4 regions of the Streptomyces sp. NPDC047869 genome follow, and region 2 is predicted to be linked to each of the others. Evidence: riboswitches for the same ligand, from Rfam matches in the RefSeq annotation. Region 2 holds a riboswitch; each other region holds the start of a gene.
What was found. Region 2 has a riboswitch for cobalamin ahead of AB0924_RS18440 (CbtB-domain containing protein). Riboswitches for the same ligand answer to the same signal wherever they lie in the genome.
Positions count from the first base shown of each region.

Region 1: another riboswitch for cobalamin. It lies ahead of AB0924_RS21450 (cobalamin biosynthesis protein); the one in region 2 lies ahead of AB0924_RS18440 (CbtB-domain containing protein).
Region 3: another riboswitch for cobalamin. It lies ahead of AB0924_RS01385 (HoxN/HupN/NixA family nickel/cobalt transporter); the one in region 2 lies ahead of AB0924_RS18440 (CbtB-domain containing protein).
Region 4: another riboswitch for cobalamin. It lies ahead of AB0924_RS09490 (ribonucleoside-diphosphate reductase subunit alpha); the one in region 2 lies ahead of AB0924_RS18440 (CbtB-domain containing protein).

Region 1 is NZ_JBEYRK010000016.1:55,732-59,388, forward strand. It holds gene AB0924_RS21440 (inorganic phosphate transporter) at 1-1,128, shown strand, start outside; gene AB0924_RS21445 (hypothetical protein) at 1,153-1,380, shown strand; cobalamin riboswitch at 1,504-1,645, shown strand; gene AB0924_RS21450 (cobalamin biosynthesis protein) at 1,762-2,706, shown strand; gene AB0924_RS21455 (cobyric acid synthase) at 2,703-3,657, shown strand, end outside.
Region 2 is NZ_JBEYRK010000013.1:11,238-14,894, forward strand. It holds gene AB0924_RS18430 (spore photoproduct lyase family protein) at 1-592, shown strand, start outside; gene AB0924_RS18435 (CbtA family protein) at 699-1,463, opposite strand; gene AB0924_RS18440 (CbtB-domain containing protein) at 1,489-1,710, opposite strand; cobalamin riboswitch at 1,746-1,890, opposite strand; gene AB0924_RS18445 (histidine phosphatase family protein) at 1,996-2,598, shown strand; gene AB0924_RS18450 (DUF779 domain-containing protein) at 2,685-3,044, shown strand; gene AB0924_RS18455 (phosphodiester glycosidase family protein) at 3,121-3,657, shown strand, end outside.
Region 3 is NZ_JBEYRK010000001.1:295,864-299,520, reverse strand. It holds gene AB0924_RS01390 (nucleoside hydrolase) at 397-1,383, shown strand; gene AB0924_RS01385 (HoxN/HupN/NixA family nickel/cobalt transporter) at 1,415-2,500, opposite strand; cobalamin riboswitch at 2,529-2,734, opposite strand; gene AB0924_RS01380 (LAETG motif-containing sortase-dependent surface protein) at 2,872-3,657, opposite strand, start outside.
Region 4 is NZ_JBEYRK010000005.1:195,430-199,086, reverse strand. It holds gene mctP (monocarboxylate uptake permease MctP) at 1-1,133, shown strand, start outside; cobalamin riboswitch at 1,269-1,407, shown strand; gene AB0924_RS09490 (ribonucleoside-diphosphate reductase subunit alpha) at 1,531-3,657, shown strand, end outside.

The sequences.
Region 1 (3,657 bases), on a different contig from region 2:
GTGGGCGCTTTCCTCTCCGTGGAGGTCGCCAACACGATCTCCAAGGGTCTCGTCGATGAGAACGGCATCCGTCCCGAGGTCATCTTCGCCGCCCTGGTCGGCGCGATCCTCTGGAACCTGCTGACCTGGCTGGTGGGACTGCCCTCCAGCTCCTCCCACGCCCTGATGGGCGGCCTGATCGGCGCCACCGTCGCCTCGGCGGGCTTCGGCGCCGTCCACGGCGACGTCCTGGTCACCAAGGTGCTGCTGCCGGCGGTCGCCGCCCCGGTCGTGGCCGGACTTGCCGCCATGCTCGCCACCCGCTTCTCCTACGGGATCGGCGGCAAGGCCGAGGGCGACGCCACCCGCAAGGGCTACCGCGCCGGCCAGATCGCCTCCGCCGGACTGGTCTCCCTCGCGCACGGCACCAACGACGCCCAGAAGACGATGGGCATCATCACCCTGGCGCTGATCGCGGGCGGTGCCATCGCCCCGGGCTCCAACCCTCCCACCTGGGTGATCCTCTCCGCCGGCATGGCCATCGCGCTCGGCACCTACATCGGCGGCTGGCGCATCATCCGCACCATGGGCACGGGCCTGACCGAGCTGGAGTCGCGCCAGGGCTTCGCCGCCCAGACCAGCGCCGCCACGGCCATCCTGGCCTCCTCGCACCTCGGCTTCTCGCTGTCCACCACCCACGTCGTCTCCGGCTCCGTGATGGGCGCGGGTCTGGGCCGCAAGGGCGGCGTGGTCCGCTGGTCCACCGCGACCCGCATGGCCGTCGCCTGGGTCCTCACCCTGCCGGCCGCCGCCCTGGTCGGGGCGCTCGCCGAGTCCGTCACGGACCTCGGTGACTGGGGCACCGCCGTCGTCGCGGTCTTCCTGGTCGGCTCCAGCGCCGCCATCTGGAAGCGCTCCCGCCGCGAGGTCGTCGACCACACCAACGTCAACGGCACCGACGAGGCCGCCGAGCCCGCCGGTGTGGTGACCACCGCGATCGCCGCGGTGACCCCGCCGCCGGCCGGCACCGTCACCCTCACCGAGGGGCCGGCCATCAGCTTCCCGTCGCAGTCCAGCGGCCCGGCCCCGGCCGTCGCCGAAGTCACGGCACCGGCCGCTACGGCCGTGCCCCCGGCCGCCACCGTCTGACCCGGTTACCGGAGGAAAAGCAACATGAAGATCGACTGGGCGGCCATCGGCTCCGTCTTCGGCGTCAGCCTGGCCTTCACGGTGGGCCTGGTGGCCCTGTTCACCCTCGGCGTCAACGGCCTGTCCCGGCGGGAGAGGGCGGCGGCGCAGGGCGGGTCCGCGGCGCTCGCCGTGACCGGCGCGTACGTGTGCTTCGCGGCGTGCGCGGCGGCCGTGGCCTACGGCATCTACCTGATCGTGGCCAAGCCCTGACCCGAGCCACCCTCGAAGAGGCTCCCCGCCGGTGCGTTCCGGCAGGGAGCCTTTTCCATGCCCGGATCTCGCCGGTGTGGGGCTGAGCACACTCTCCCCTCGCAGGTCAAAGGCAAGTTGACGGCCCTTCGGGGCGCGTGGTGGACTGCCCGGGCCATGTACGGCGGCAGGAGAGGAAGCCGGTGCGAATCCGGCGCGGTCCCGCCACTGTGACCGGGGAGTGATCCCCGGGAGCCAGGAACTCTCACCGCCGGCTTCGTCGAACCAGGGCGCGGACACCCTGAGTGAGGACACATATCGCCATGCTCGGCCGCAGATCGAGGACCCTTACCAGGGCCTGTCACGAGAGTCCCGCCTCCGCGCCCACGGCCGGCTGAGCCGATGGGTGCCGATCGCGCTTACGCGTACGGCGCCGCCGCCGGCCTTCTCGGTGACCTGCTCCTCGGCGATCCGCGCCGCGGGCATCCGGTCGCCGCGTTCGGGCGGGCGGCCGCTGCCGTGGAACGCGTGCTGTGGCACGACCACCGCGGCTGGGGCGCTCTGCACACCGCCGTCTGCGCCGGCGGCGCCGTGGCCGCCGGGCTCGTCGCCCGACGGGCCGTGCGCCGCTCCCCCGTCGCCTCCGCCGCGCTGACCGGCGTGGCCACCTGGGCCGTCGTCGGGGGCACCTCGCTGGCCCGCGAGGCCCGGGCCATCGGGCGCGCGCTGGAGGCCGGGGACGTGACGGCGGCCCGCGCGCGGCTGCCCCATCTGTGCGGCCGGGACCCGCAGGCGCTGGACGCCGACGGGATCGCCCGGGCCGTGGTCGAGTCCGTCGCCGAGAACACCTCCGACGCCGTCGTGGGCGCGCTGGTGTGGGGTGCCGTGGGCGGGGTGCCGGGGCTGCTCGGGTTCCGGGCCGTCAACACCCTGGACGCGATGGTCGGTCACAAGTCGCCGCGCCTGCGCCGGTTCGGCTGGGCCTCCGCCCGGCTCGACGACCTCGCCGGGTGGCCGGGGGCCCGGCTGACGGCCGTGCTCGCCGCGCTGGCCGGACCGGACCCGCGGGGTGCCGTACGGGCCTGGCGGGCGGACGCGGCCAAGCACCCGAGCCCCAACGCCGGTCCCGTCGAGGCCTCGTTCGCGGGCGCCCTGGGCGTGCGGCTCGGCGGGACGCTCTCCTACGCCGGCCGGGTGGAACACCGGCCCGTACTGGGCGGCTGCACCGGGCGGGCCGTCCGGGTCGCCGACATCGACCGGGCCGTGACGCTCTCCCGCCGCGTCGGCCTGCTCGCGCTCGGTGTCACCGCCGGTGCGCGCCTCCTCGCGAAGGGACGTGGCAAGTGAACGGTGGTCTCCTCGTCGCCGGCACCACCTCCGACGCCGGCAAGAGCGTCGTGACGGCCGGGATCTGCCGCTGGCTGGTGCGCCAGGGTGTGAAGGTGGCGCCGTTCAAGGCGCAGAACATGTCCCTCAACTCCTTCGTCACGCGCGAGGGCGCCGAGATCGGGCGGGCACAGGCGATGCAGGCGCAGGCCTGCCGGGTGGAGCCGACCGCGCTGATGAACCCCGTGCTGCTCAAGCCGGGCGGTGAACAGAGCAGCCAGGTGGTGCTGCTGGGCAGGCCGGTGGGCGAGATGAGCGCGCGCGGCTACCACGGCGGGCGCCAGCAGCGGCTGCTGGGCACGGTGCTGGACTGCCTGGCCGAGTTGCGGGGCACGTATGACGCGGTGATCTGTGAGGGGGCCGGTTCGCCCGCGGAGATCAATCTGCGGCGGACGGACATCGTCAACATGGGGATCGCGCGGGGCGCGCGGCTGCCCGTCCTCGTGGTCGGCGACATCGACCGCGGCGGCGTCTTCGCCTCCTTCTTCGGCACCCTCGCCCTGCTGTCGCCCGAGGACCAGGAACTGGTCGCCGGTTTCCTGGTGAACAAGTTCCGGGGCGACGTCTCCCTGCTGGAGCCCGGCCTCGACATGCTCCACGGGCTCACCGGACGGCGGACGTACGGCGTGCTGCCGTTCCGGCACGGGCTCGGCATCGACGAGGAGGACGGACTGCGGGTCTCCCTGCGCGGCACCGTGCGGGAGTCCACGGTGGCTCCTCCGGTCGGAGACGACGTGCTGCGGGTCGCCGTGTGCGCGGTCCCGCTGATGTCCAACTTCACCGATGTGGACGCGCTGGCCGCCGAACCGGGCGTCGTGGTGCGGTTCGTGGACCGGCCGGAGGAGCTGGCGGACGCGGACCTGGTCGTGGTCCCGGGGACCCGGGGCACGGTCCGGGCGCTCGAGTGGCTGC
Region 2 (3,657 bases):
GGTGGACGCGCTGATCTGCGACAACACCGCCGATCTCGTGCACGCCTTCCGGCAGTGGCCCACCGCCAAGGCGTCCTTCGCCACCAAGTTCGTGAACCCGGATCTGCTGGCACTCGATCCGCGGGGCCGCACCCGCGTCCGGTTCTCGGTCATGCCGGGCGAGGACTCCCGGCTGCTGGACATCCGGACGTCACCGGTGGCCGAGCGCGTCGCCGCCGCGGCCGACTTCCTTGACGCGGGGTACGAGGTGCACTTCAACCTCTCCCCCGTGGTGCTGCGCCCCGGGTGGCAGGAGGCCTGGGCCGAACTGCTCCGGCGGCTCGACGACGTGCTCCCGGACCGGGTCAAGCGGCAGGCGGCCGCCGAGGTGATCATGCTGACCCACAACCGGGAACTGCACGAGGTCAACCTCGGCTGGCATCCGCGCGCCGAGGACGTGCTCTGGCAGCCCGGCATCCAGCAGGGCAAACGCTCCGAGAACGGGGCGCTGAACGTGCGCTACGACCACCTGGTCAAAGCGAGGGCCCTGGACGACCTGCGCCGGCTCGTCGCGGCGCACGCTCCCTGGCTGCGCATCCGGTACGCCTTCTGAACCCGGCCCCGCGGACCGCCTCCGACGTCGGCCGGGGATCCGCCGACGACGTGTGAGGCACCGGCCCGCGAGCGGACCGGTGCCTCACGCCGGGGCGCGGGGTGCCTCAGTGGTGCGCGGCCGGAGCGCGCGGACCGGCGTCCTGCCGCTCACCGGCCGTGCGCTCGGCGGTGAGCACACGTTCCGCGAGGACGCCGAAGACCAGCCCGAACGCGGTCCACAGGGTCGCCTGGACGGCCAGTGCCGCCAGGCGGAACTGCCACAGCAGGCTCGGGGAGAAGTCCTTGGGGACCTCGTCGACGGCCGGCAGGAACGCGTAGGCGAGCCCGGCGGCCAGCAGGAAGAACGCGCCCGCGGCCACCGTCGCGTTCCAGTTGCCCAGGCGGGGGGCGAGCCGCTTGCCGAGGATCACCGTGGCGACCGCCAGCAGCACGCTCAGGACCATCATCAGGAAGTACAGCGTCGTGCGCTTGCCGATCGTGTCGGGGTCGCCGACGGACGGCGGGTTGGCCGGGTACTTCAGGAACGGCACGACGTAGACGGCGACGAGGCCGGCGGCCGCCAGGAGCAGCGCGCTCGCGCGCGGCCCGAAGCGGCCGATGCGGCCCAGCGCGAAGCAGTAGGCGAGGGCGGCGATGCCGCCGAACGCGATGCCGTAGAGGAGGACGCCGGTGGACAGGCCGGCGGTCGACTGCATCGTGCGGGAGACCGCCTCCACGCCGTGTTCGTGGGAGTGCGCCTCTTCGTAGGCGATGGCCGAGTCGACACGCGGCTCACCGAGGAAGTAGGCGACGACGAGGGCGAGCAGGCCCGCGGCGAGTCCCGCGAGCATGCCACGCACCAACAGGTTCCGGACAGTTGCCGAGTTCATGAGCTCGTGCGCTTCCTCGCCCCGGTCAGTGGCAGGGGAAGCCGAGCAGATGCCGGGCGTCGTGCACCCACTCGTGCACGTTCTCGCCGGACATCACGGAGGTCGCGCCCTGTTCGGCGCCGACGAAGTACAGCAGGACCAGCATCAGGACGCCGAAGAAGACCGCCCAGGGGGCGATGGCGCCGATCGGCAGCTTGGCGGGGATGACGGTGGGGTTGGTGCTGGGCTGAACGGCGGACTGCGCCATGGCAGGACCTCCTGGGGAACTCGCGTCCCTGCTCGGTGGTGCACGGGACGACGGGCGGGTCTGACTTGCCCGGCCCGCACCAGGAGTGGTGTGAACGGGGCTTACAGTGGCGCGACCGTGCCGGATTCCCACCGGCTTCCGCATTCCGTCGTCGATATCGCCGAGAAGGTACCGCGAAGCGCCGGTGCGGCCAAGGGCGCACGGGTGCGGAGCGGTGCGCCCCGCGGCCGCCGTACGCTGTGAAATCCCTGTGCCGAAAGGGTTGTTGACCATGCAGGCGACCTCATGACGAGCCGAGTGATGTTGATCTCACCGGCGATGAACCCGGCCCTGCGGCAGGCCCGCTTCGACGACGGGTGCTCACTCGACGCGGCGGGCGCCGCGCGCGCCCGGTCGGCCGCGGACGGACTGCGGCCGGCCGCCGAGGCCCTCGTCTCCCCCACGGCCCGCTGCCGGGAGACGGCGGCCGCGCTGGGTCTCGACGCACGTGCCGAACCCGCCCTGGCCGGCCTCGACATGGGCCGCTGGCGGGGGCGGACACTCGAGGAGGTCGGCGCCGCGGAACCGGAGGCGCTGGCCCGGTGGCTGGCCGACCCGGCGGCGAGCCCGCACGGCGGCGAGTCGGTGCGCCTGCTGTGCGCCCGGGTCGGGGGCTGGCTGGAGGAGGCCGCCCGGTCCGCCGGCCGCACGGTGGCGGTGGTCGAGCCGGAGGTCGTGCGCGCCGTGACCGTGCGGGTGCTCGGCGCTCCGGAGGCCGCCTTCTGGCGGATCGACGTACCGCCCCTGACCGCTGCCGGGTTCACCGGCCGGGCCGGGCGCTGGAACCTCACGCCGGCCACCGTCCTGGGCGGGACGAGCGGCAAACCGGAGGGCGTCCCCGACCGCTGAGGAACGCCACCGCCCCCTGGACGCCGTGGCGGCCGGCCGTGAGACTGGGCCGGGTCCGACGCCCCCGGCTCTCCAGGACGGTGACCATGCAAGAGGAACTGCCCCGCGTCGAACTCACCCCACAGGCCGCGGAGTTGGTACGCCGGCTGCGGGCGGAGCACGGACCGCTGATGTTCCATCAGTCCGGCGGCTGCTGCGACGGCAGCGCGCCCATGTGCTACCCGGACGGCGAGTTCCGCACCGGCGGTTCGGACGTGATGCTGGCCGAGCTGGCGGTGGACGGCGTCGAGGAGCCCGTGACCTTCTGGATGTCGCGGAGCCAGTACGAGGCCTGGAGCCACACCCGGCTGATCGTGGACGTCGTACCCGGACGAGGGAGCGGTTTCTCGCTGGAGGCACCCGAGGGGGTGCGTTTTCTCACCCGTTCTCGCGTAGTCGACGCCTAGCCGCCCCGCACGTCACCGTCGTCTGGTGCACTTCCCCTGAGCACTGACGGCAGTTGACGAGGCATCAGGGGGCGCGATGAATCGGGACGGGCGGACGGCGGCGGGCAGATCGGTTCTCACGGTTCTCACGGCGTTCGGCGTACTGGCCGGCGCTGCCCTGGCCGGGGCGGCGCCGGCCGGTGCCGTGCCGGCCGGCGGACCCGGCAGGCGGATCGCTCCCGGGGTGACGTACCGGGAGTTCGACATCACGGCGGCGGCCGGACGGACCCACGCCCATCTGCTCACCGTCGACCTGGCCAATCCACACGTCCGGACGGACCTGCTGCATCCCGGGGCGGTGGCGGCCCGGGCGACCGTGTCCCGGCTGGCCGACACGGCCGGCGCGGTCGCGGGTGTCAACGGCGACTTCTTCGACATCACCGAGACCCAGCACCCGGGCGTCGAGGCGACCGGTGCGACCGTGGGCCCGGCGGTCGCGGGCGGTCAGGCGCTCAAGGCGGCGGTGCCCAAGGGCCAGCGGTTCGGGCCGGCGCTGCCGCCCGGGACCACCACGCGGGAGGTGCTGGGCGTGGGCACCGACCGGCGGGCGCGGATGGACCGCCTCTCCCTCACC
Region 3 (3,657 bases), on a different contig from region 2:
CTCACCGGCCCACCAGCGCTCCGGGCCGTCCGGGTGAGAACGCGGGTCCGGCGGCATCGGGCGCGTCGGCGAGCGTCCCGCGGCTGTCCGGCCGCCTCGGCACCGCCGCCTCGGCACCGCCGCCTCGGCACCCGGCTCGGCACCGGCTCGGCACCACCGCCTCGGCACCGCCGCCTCGGCACCGGTTCGGTGCGAGCGCTGTGTGAACGCGCCTCGGCTCCCAGGCCCGCCCCCGGGGCCCGTTCCCGGCTGTCCGGACGGGGCTGGACGGGGATCGCCCGGATGTCCGCCTCCGGGGTGCCCGCGATCGCCGTGCGGCCGGGAATGCCGGGCGGCCGTAGGCTGAGGGGGCCTTCGTGGCGAGTCCTCGGGCCGCGGTGGCGGAAGGAGTCCGTCGTGGCCGGGCAGTCCGGTATTCCTGTGATCATCGACTGTGACACCGGCGTCGACGACGCCCTGGCCCTGCTGTTCGCCGTACGCCACCCGGGGATCGATCTGCGGGCCGTCACCTGCGTGGCCGGGAACACGGACGTGGACGGGGTGGTCCGCAACACCCTGACGGTGCTGGAGCGGGCCGGTGCCCCCGACATCCCCGTGGCACGCGGCGCCGAGCGCCCGCTGATCGAACCCGCCCGCTCGGCCCGGCACGTGCACGGCTCGGACGGCATGGGCGACCTGGGCCTGCCCGCGCCCACCCGCACCCCGGCCGACGTGGACGCCGTGACCCTGCTCCGCCGGGAGATCCTGGCCTCCCCCCGCCCGGTCACCCTCGTGCCCACGGCCCCGCTCACCAACATCGCCCTGCTGCTGCGCACCCACCCGGAGGTGACCCGCAACATCGAGCGGATCGTGTTCATGGGCGGCGCGGTCGCGACCGGAAACGCCACGCCGGTCGCCGAGTTCAACGTCTGGCACGACCCCGAGGCGGCGGCGGTGCTGCTCACCGCCGGAGTGCCGATCACGATGTACGGACTGGACGTCTTCATGCGGGTCGTCGTGCCCGGCACCGATGTGCACCGGCTGCGCGGCAGCGCCGATCCGGGCACCCGGCTGGCCGGGGAGCTCCTCGCCCACCGGCCCACCGCGCAGGGCGGCGAGCCGGAGGCCGAGGAGGCGGGCGGACTCGGTGACGCGGGCGCGGTGTGCGCGGTCGCCGATCCGGCGGGCATCACCACCCGGCGCCTGCCGGTCGAGGTCTGCCTCGCGCCCGGTCCGGCCCGCGGCCAGACGCTCGTCGACCGCCGCCCCCGCCCCGGCGAGTCCGAGATCCACGAGGGAGCCCGCGAACAGGCCCTGGTGGACGTGGCGTTGCAGGTGGACGTGGACCGCTTCGTGAAGCTGTACCTGGAGACCGTCGGGGGGCCTCAGGGACAGACGGGGTGAGGAACCGGAAGGGCAGGCCGCGGGTCCGGGGTCAGTCGGACGTCGCCGGGACCCGTGCCGCCCAGCGTTCCTCAACCCGCGCCAGCCGCCAGTACGCCAGCGCCGCCGCCCACACCACCACGAACAGCCCGACGATGACGTAGCCGACGCTGTCCAGGTCCAGCCCGGCGATCCAGCCGGTCACGGCGTCGCCCAGGTCGAACTTCTCGTGCAGGACCCCGACCAGCTCGATGGTGCCGATGAAGAAGGCGACGGCGATGGACAGACCGGTGATCGTGAGGTTGTAGAACACCTTGCGGACCGGGTTGGAGAACGCCCACTGGTAGGCGAAGTTCATGAACGTGCCGTCGAGGGTGTCGAACAGGCTCATCCCGGCGGCGAAGAGCAGCGGCAGGCACAGCACCGCGTACCAGGGCAGTCCGGCCGCCGCGCCCGAACCGGCCATCACCATCAGCGTGACCTCGGTGGCCGTGTCGAAGCCGAGCCCGAACAGGAAGCCCAGCGGGAACATCTGCCCCGGCCGGGACACCGACCTGGTCAGCCGCCCCAGCACGCGGTTCATGAAGCCCCGCGAGTCCAGGTGCTGTTCCAGCTCCCGCTCGTCGTAGGTACCGGACCGCATCGCCCGGAACACCCTCAGGATGCCGGCCAGCGCGACCAGGTTGAGGGCGGCGATGAGGTAGAGGAAGGTGCCGGAGATCGTCGTGCCCATGAAGCCGAGCACCTGGTGGGTGCGCGAGTGCTCGTCCATGACCCGGCCGGCGAGCCGGGTGCCGCCCGCGATCAGCAGGGCCAGCAGCACCACCACGCTGGAGTGCCCCAGCGCGAACCAGAAGCCCACCGACACCGGCCGTCTGCCGTCGGCCATCAGCTTGCGGGTGGTGTTGTCGATCGCGGCGATGTGGTCGGCGTCGAAGGCGTGCCGCATGCCGAGGGTGTAGGCGGTGACGCCGAGGCCGACGCCGAAGACGTCCTGCCCGACCTTGTAGTGCCCGGGGGCGACGAGCAGGAACAGCACCCCGAAGGCGACGACGTGCAGGGCGGCGATCACCGCCAGCAGCCCCGCCGTTCTGATCGTGTCCTCGCGTCGCCATCGGAAGGCAGCGGCATCGGCCATCGGATTCACGCTCCAGCACCTCGTGGATCATCTCGTGAGCTGCCGTGGCCGGTCTCCTGGCTTACGGGGTGGTGCGTTCGCCGTCCCTGCCTTCCCAGCCGTGGACACGGCCAGTGGCCCGGCGGACGCCGGACGGGACGGGAACTCCCCGATCACAGTGGCGAGGGCCGCGTCGGCATGGACCCCTGAGGGGCCGTCACCGACTTCCCGAGCACCACGGCCCGCCCACCGTAGGCAGGTGAACGCCCGTCCGTACAGCCGCACATCGGCGCGGGTACTCAAGATCACATACGGAACGACCCCCGCCGTCTCGCAGGCCTCGCGGCTGCCGCGAGCGGCGGGGGTCGTGGTGTGCGTGAGGAGGCGGGCGGTCAGCCCTGGGCGCCCCGCCTGCGGCGCGCGAGGACCACGAACGCGGCGCCGCCCGCGACCAGCACGGCGGCTCCGCCCGCGATCAGGCCCGAGTTGCCGCCGCCACCGGTCTCCGCGAGGTCGCCGCCGTCGTCACCGCCACCGTCCGGCGTGGGCGCCGAGCCGGCCCGCGACTCGGAGGCCGACGGGGCCGGCGCGGACTCCGAGGAGGCCGGGGACGGCGCCGCGGGCGACTCCGAGGCGCTCGGCGCGGGCGGTGCGGACTCCTCCGCGGGGGCGCTCGGCGACGGGGACTGCGGCTCCTCCGGGACGCTGGTGCAGTCCTTCGTGCCGCCGTTCCAGGCCGCGATCAGCTTGTCCTTGATGACCGGGTGGTCCGGGCCCTCGGGCAGGGCCCCGTGCTCGAAGCCGTCGTCCGCGCCGGACTTGCCGTCGAACCTGACCGCGCCCCGGTAGAGGTCGATCTGCGCGAAGCAGCCCGCGTCCGGTACCGAGATGTCGAGGGAGTCGGTCTCGCCCGGCTTGACGGCCACCGTGTCGAAGTCGACGAAGACCTGCTCACCGGAGGTGGCGAAGCTCGCGCCGTGGGCCAGGTAGGAGGCGAGCGAGGCGGTGCAGCCGGCGGCGTCCCCGGCGGCACGGACCTTGACGTGGACCTTGCCGTCCTCGCTCGGCCTGAGGTTCTGGTCGTCGACCTTCACCGAGTCGAAGAAGTTCACGCCGTCCAGCGAGAACTGGCAGCGGTCGGTGCCGGTCTCGGTGCCCGCGCCGGTGCCGGGCGTGTA
Region 4 (3,657 bases), on a different contig from region 2:
CCAACTGGTTCGTGAAGGACCTGCCGCTGCTGATCGCCTTCGGCGTACTGGCCGCGTACACCTACTCGTCCGGTCTGCGTGCCCCCGCCCTGATCGCGTTCGTGAAGGACACGCTGATCTACATCGTCATCGCGGTGGCGATCATCTACATCCCGATCAAGCTGGGCGGGTTCGACGACGTCTTCGCCAAGGCGGGCGACGCCTTCAGCCAGGTCAACCCGGCGACCGGCAAGCCGCGCGGCGCGCTCGCACCGCCGGAGGCGGGCCAGTGGACGTACGCCACCCTGGCGCTCGGTTCCGCGCTCGCCCTGTTCATGTACCCGCACTCGATCACCGCGACCCTGTCGTCCAAGAGCCGTGAGGTGATCCGCCGCAACACCACCCTCCTGCCGCTGTACTCGCTGATGCTGGGTCTGCTGGCCCTGCTCGGCTTCATGGCGATCGCGGCCGGGGTGAAGGTCACCAACGGCCAGCTGGCGATCCCGCAGCTGTTCGAGGACATGTTCCCCGACTGGTTCGCGGGTGTGGCCTTCGCGGCGATCGGTATCGGCGCCCTGGTGCCCGCGGCCATCATGTCCATCGCGGCGGCGAACCTGTTCACCCGCAACATCTACAAGGACTTCATCAAGCCGGACGCCACGCCGAAGGAGGAGACCCGGGTCTCCAAGATCGTGTCGCTGCTGGTGAAGGTGGGCGCGCTGGTCTTCGTCCTGACGATGGACAAGACGGTCGCCATCAACTTCCAGCTGCTGGGCGGCATCTGGATCCTGCAGACCTTCCCGGCCCTGGTCGGCGGCCTGTTCACCCGCTGGTTCCACCGCTGGGCGCTGCTCGCCGGCTGGGCGGTCGGCATGGTGTACGGCACGCTCGCCGCGTACGGGGTGGCCTCGCCGACCCAGAAGCACTTCGGCGGTTCCGCGAAGGAGATCCCGGGCATCGGGGAGATCGGCTACATCGGCCTCACCGCGTTCGTGCTCAACGTCGTGGTCACCGTGGTTCTCACCTTCGTCCTGAAGGCCGTGAAGGCCCCGGAGGGCCTCGACGAGACCCGGCCGGAGGACTACACGGCGGACGCGGGCGACCCGGGGGTCGAGGTGGAACTCCCGCCGGCCACCGCGGGCAGCGCCCACTAGCGCGAGCCGGCCACGAACCACCCCGCAGCGGGCCGCCGAGGGCACCTCCCACGGCGGCCCGCTGTCATGCGAGTTGACCCTGCGGAGCCACCACAACACGCAACAGGCACAACATGTGGGGGTGACACGACAGCCCGGCACTAGATGTATGCTCATGCTCGCTGTCGCCGCAGGGGAATCCGGTGCGAATCCGGAACTGTCCCGCAACGGTGTACTTGCGTGTTTCCGCACGCCTGTTTCAGTCCGAGGACCTGTCGGCAGCGCGCGCCCGGCCGTCCGGTCCGGGTGCTCATCGACGTCCGGGCCTCGTGGAATGGGCCGGGGACGCGACGCCGTGCGCGCTCGCGCTGACCCCTGCCCTCCGCAAGGCCCCGTGCCGAGCGAGGGAGAGCCCCACGTGACCATCGCGCCAGCCGACCCGGCTTCAGCCACCCCGGCGAGCGGAGCCCCGGTGGAGACCGACGGTCCCGGTACCGCGCTGCTGCGGACCCTGACCGAGCTGACCGCCGACCTCCCCGACGCCGACCCCGGCCGGGTCGCCGCGGCCGCGCTGCGCGGCCGGTCCGCCCGGGCCGACGAGGCGGAGTTGCGCGAGCTGGCCACGGAGGCGGCCGCCGGACTGATCTCCGAGGACCCCGCCTACTCCCGGCTGGCCGCCCGGCTGCTGACCGTCTCCATCCGCGCCGAGGCCGCCTCGCAGGGCGTCACGTCCTTCACCGGGTCCGTCGCCGTGGGCCACCGGGAGGGCCTCATCGCCGACCGCACCGCGGAGTTCGTACGGCTGCACGCCGAACGGCTCGACGCGCTGGTCGACCCGGCGGCCGACGACCGCTTCGGCTACTTCGGCCTGCGCACGCTGCACAGCCGGTACCTGCTGCGCCACCCCATCACCCGCCAGGTGATCGAGACGCCCCAGCACTTCATGCTGCGCGTCGCCGCCGGGCTGGCCGAGGACGACACCGCCCGCTCCGTGGACGAAGTCGCCGCGCTCTACGGGCTGATGAGCCGCCTCGACTACCTGCCCTCCTCCCCCACCCTCTTCAACTCCGGCACCCGGCATCCGCAGATGTCGTCCTGCTACCTCCTCGACTCCCCGCTGGACGAGCTGGACTCCATCTACGACCGCTACCACCAGGTCGCCCGCCTCTCCAAGCACGCCGGCGGCATCGGCCTGTCGTACTCCCGTGTCCGCAGCCGCGGTTCGCTGATCCGGGGCACCAACGGGCACTCCAACGGCATCGTGCCGTTCCTGAAGACGCTGGACGCCTCGGTGGCCGCGGTGAACCAGGGCGGCCGGCGCAAGGGCGCCGCCGCCGTGTACCTGGAGACCTGGCACTCCGACATCGAGGAGTTCCTGGAGCTGCGCGACAACACCGGTGAGGACGCCCGCCGTACGCACAACCTGAACCTCGCGCACTGGATCCCGGACGAGTTCATGCGCCGGGTCGACGCCGACGAGCGGTGGTCGCTGTTCTCGCCGGCGGACGTGCCGGAGCTGGTGGACCTGTGGGGCGAGGAGTTCGACGCCGCGTACCGCAGGGCGGAGGCCGCCGGGCTCGCGAAGAAGACGATGCCCGCCCGGGACCTGTACGGCCGCATGATGCGCACCCTCGCGCAGACCGGCAACGGCTGGATGACCTTCAAGGACGCCGCCAACCGCACCGCCAACCAGACGGCGACCGCCGGCCACGTCGTGCACTCCTCCAACCTGTGCACCGAGATCCTGGAGGTCACGGACGACGGCGAGACCGCGGTCTGCAACCTGGGGTCGGTCAACCTCGGCGCCTTCGTGGACACGGCGGCCGGCGGCCTCGACTGGGAGCGGCTCGACGAGACGGTCCGCACGGCCGTCACCTTCCTCGACCGCGTGGTCGACATCAACTTCTACCCGACCGAGCAGGCGGGCCGGTCGAACGCCAACTGGCGTCCGGTGGGGCTGGGCGCGATGGGCCTGCAGGACGTCTTCTTCAAGCTGCGGCTGCCCTTCGACTCCCCCGAGGCCAGGGCCCTGTCCTCCCGGATCGCCGAGCGGATCATGCTCGCCGCGTACGAGGCCTCCGCGGACCTCGCCGAGCGCAACGGCCCGCTGCCGGCCTGGCGGAAGACCCGTACCGCGCAGGGCGTCCTGCACCCCGATCACTACGGGGTCGAGTTCACCTGGCCGGAGCGCTGGGCGGCCCTGCGGGCACGGATCGCCGAGGTCGGCATGCGCAACTCGCTGCTCCTGGCCATCGCGCCCACGGCCACGATCGCGTCCATCGCGGGCGTGTACGAGTGCATCGAGCCGCAGGTGTCCAACCTGTTCAAGCGCGAGACGCTGTCCGGCGAGTTCCTTCAGGTCAACTCGTACCTGGTGAGGGAGCTGAAGGAGCTGGGCGTGTGGGACGCCCGCACCCGCGAGGCGCTGCGCGACGCCAACGGATCCGTGCAGGACTTCGCCTGGATCCCGGCGGACGTACGGGCCCTGTACCGCACGGCGTGGGAGATCCCGCAGCGCGGTCTGATCGACATGGCGGCGGCCCGG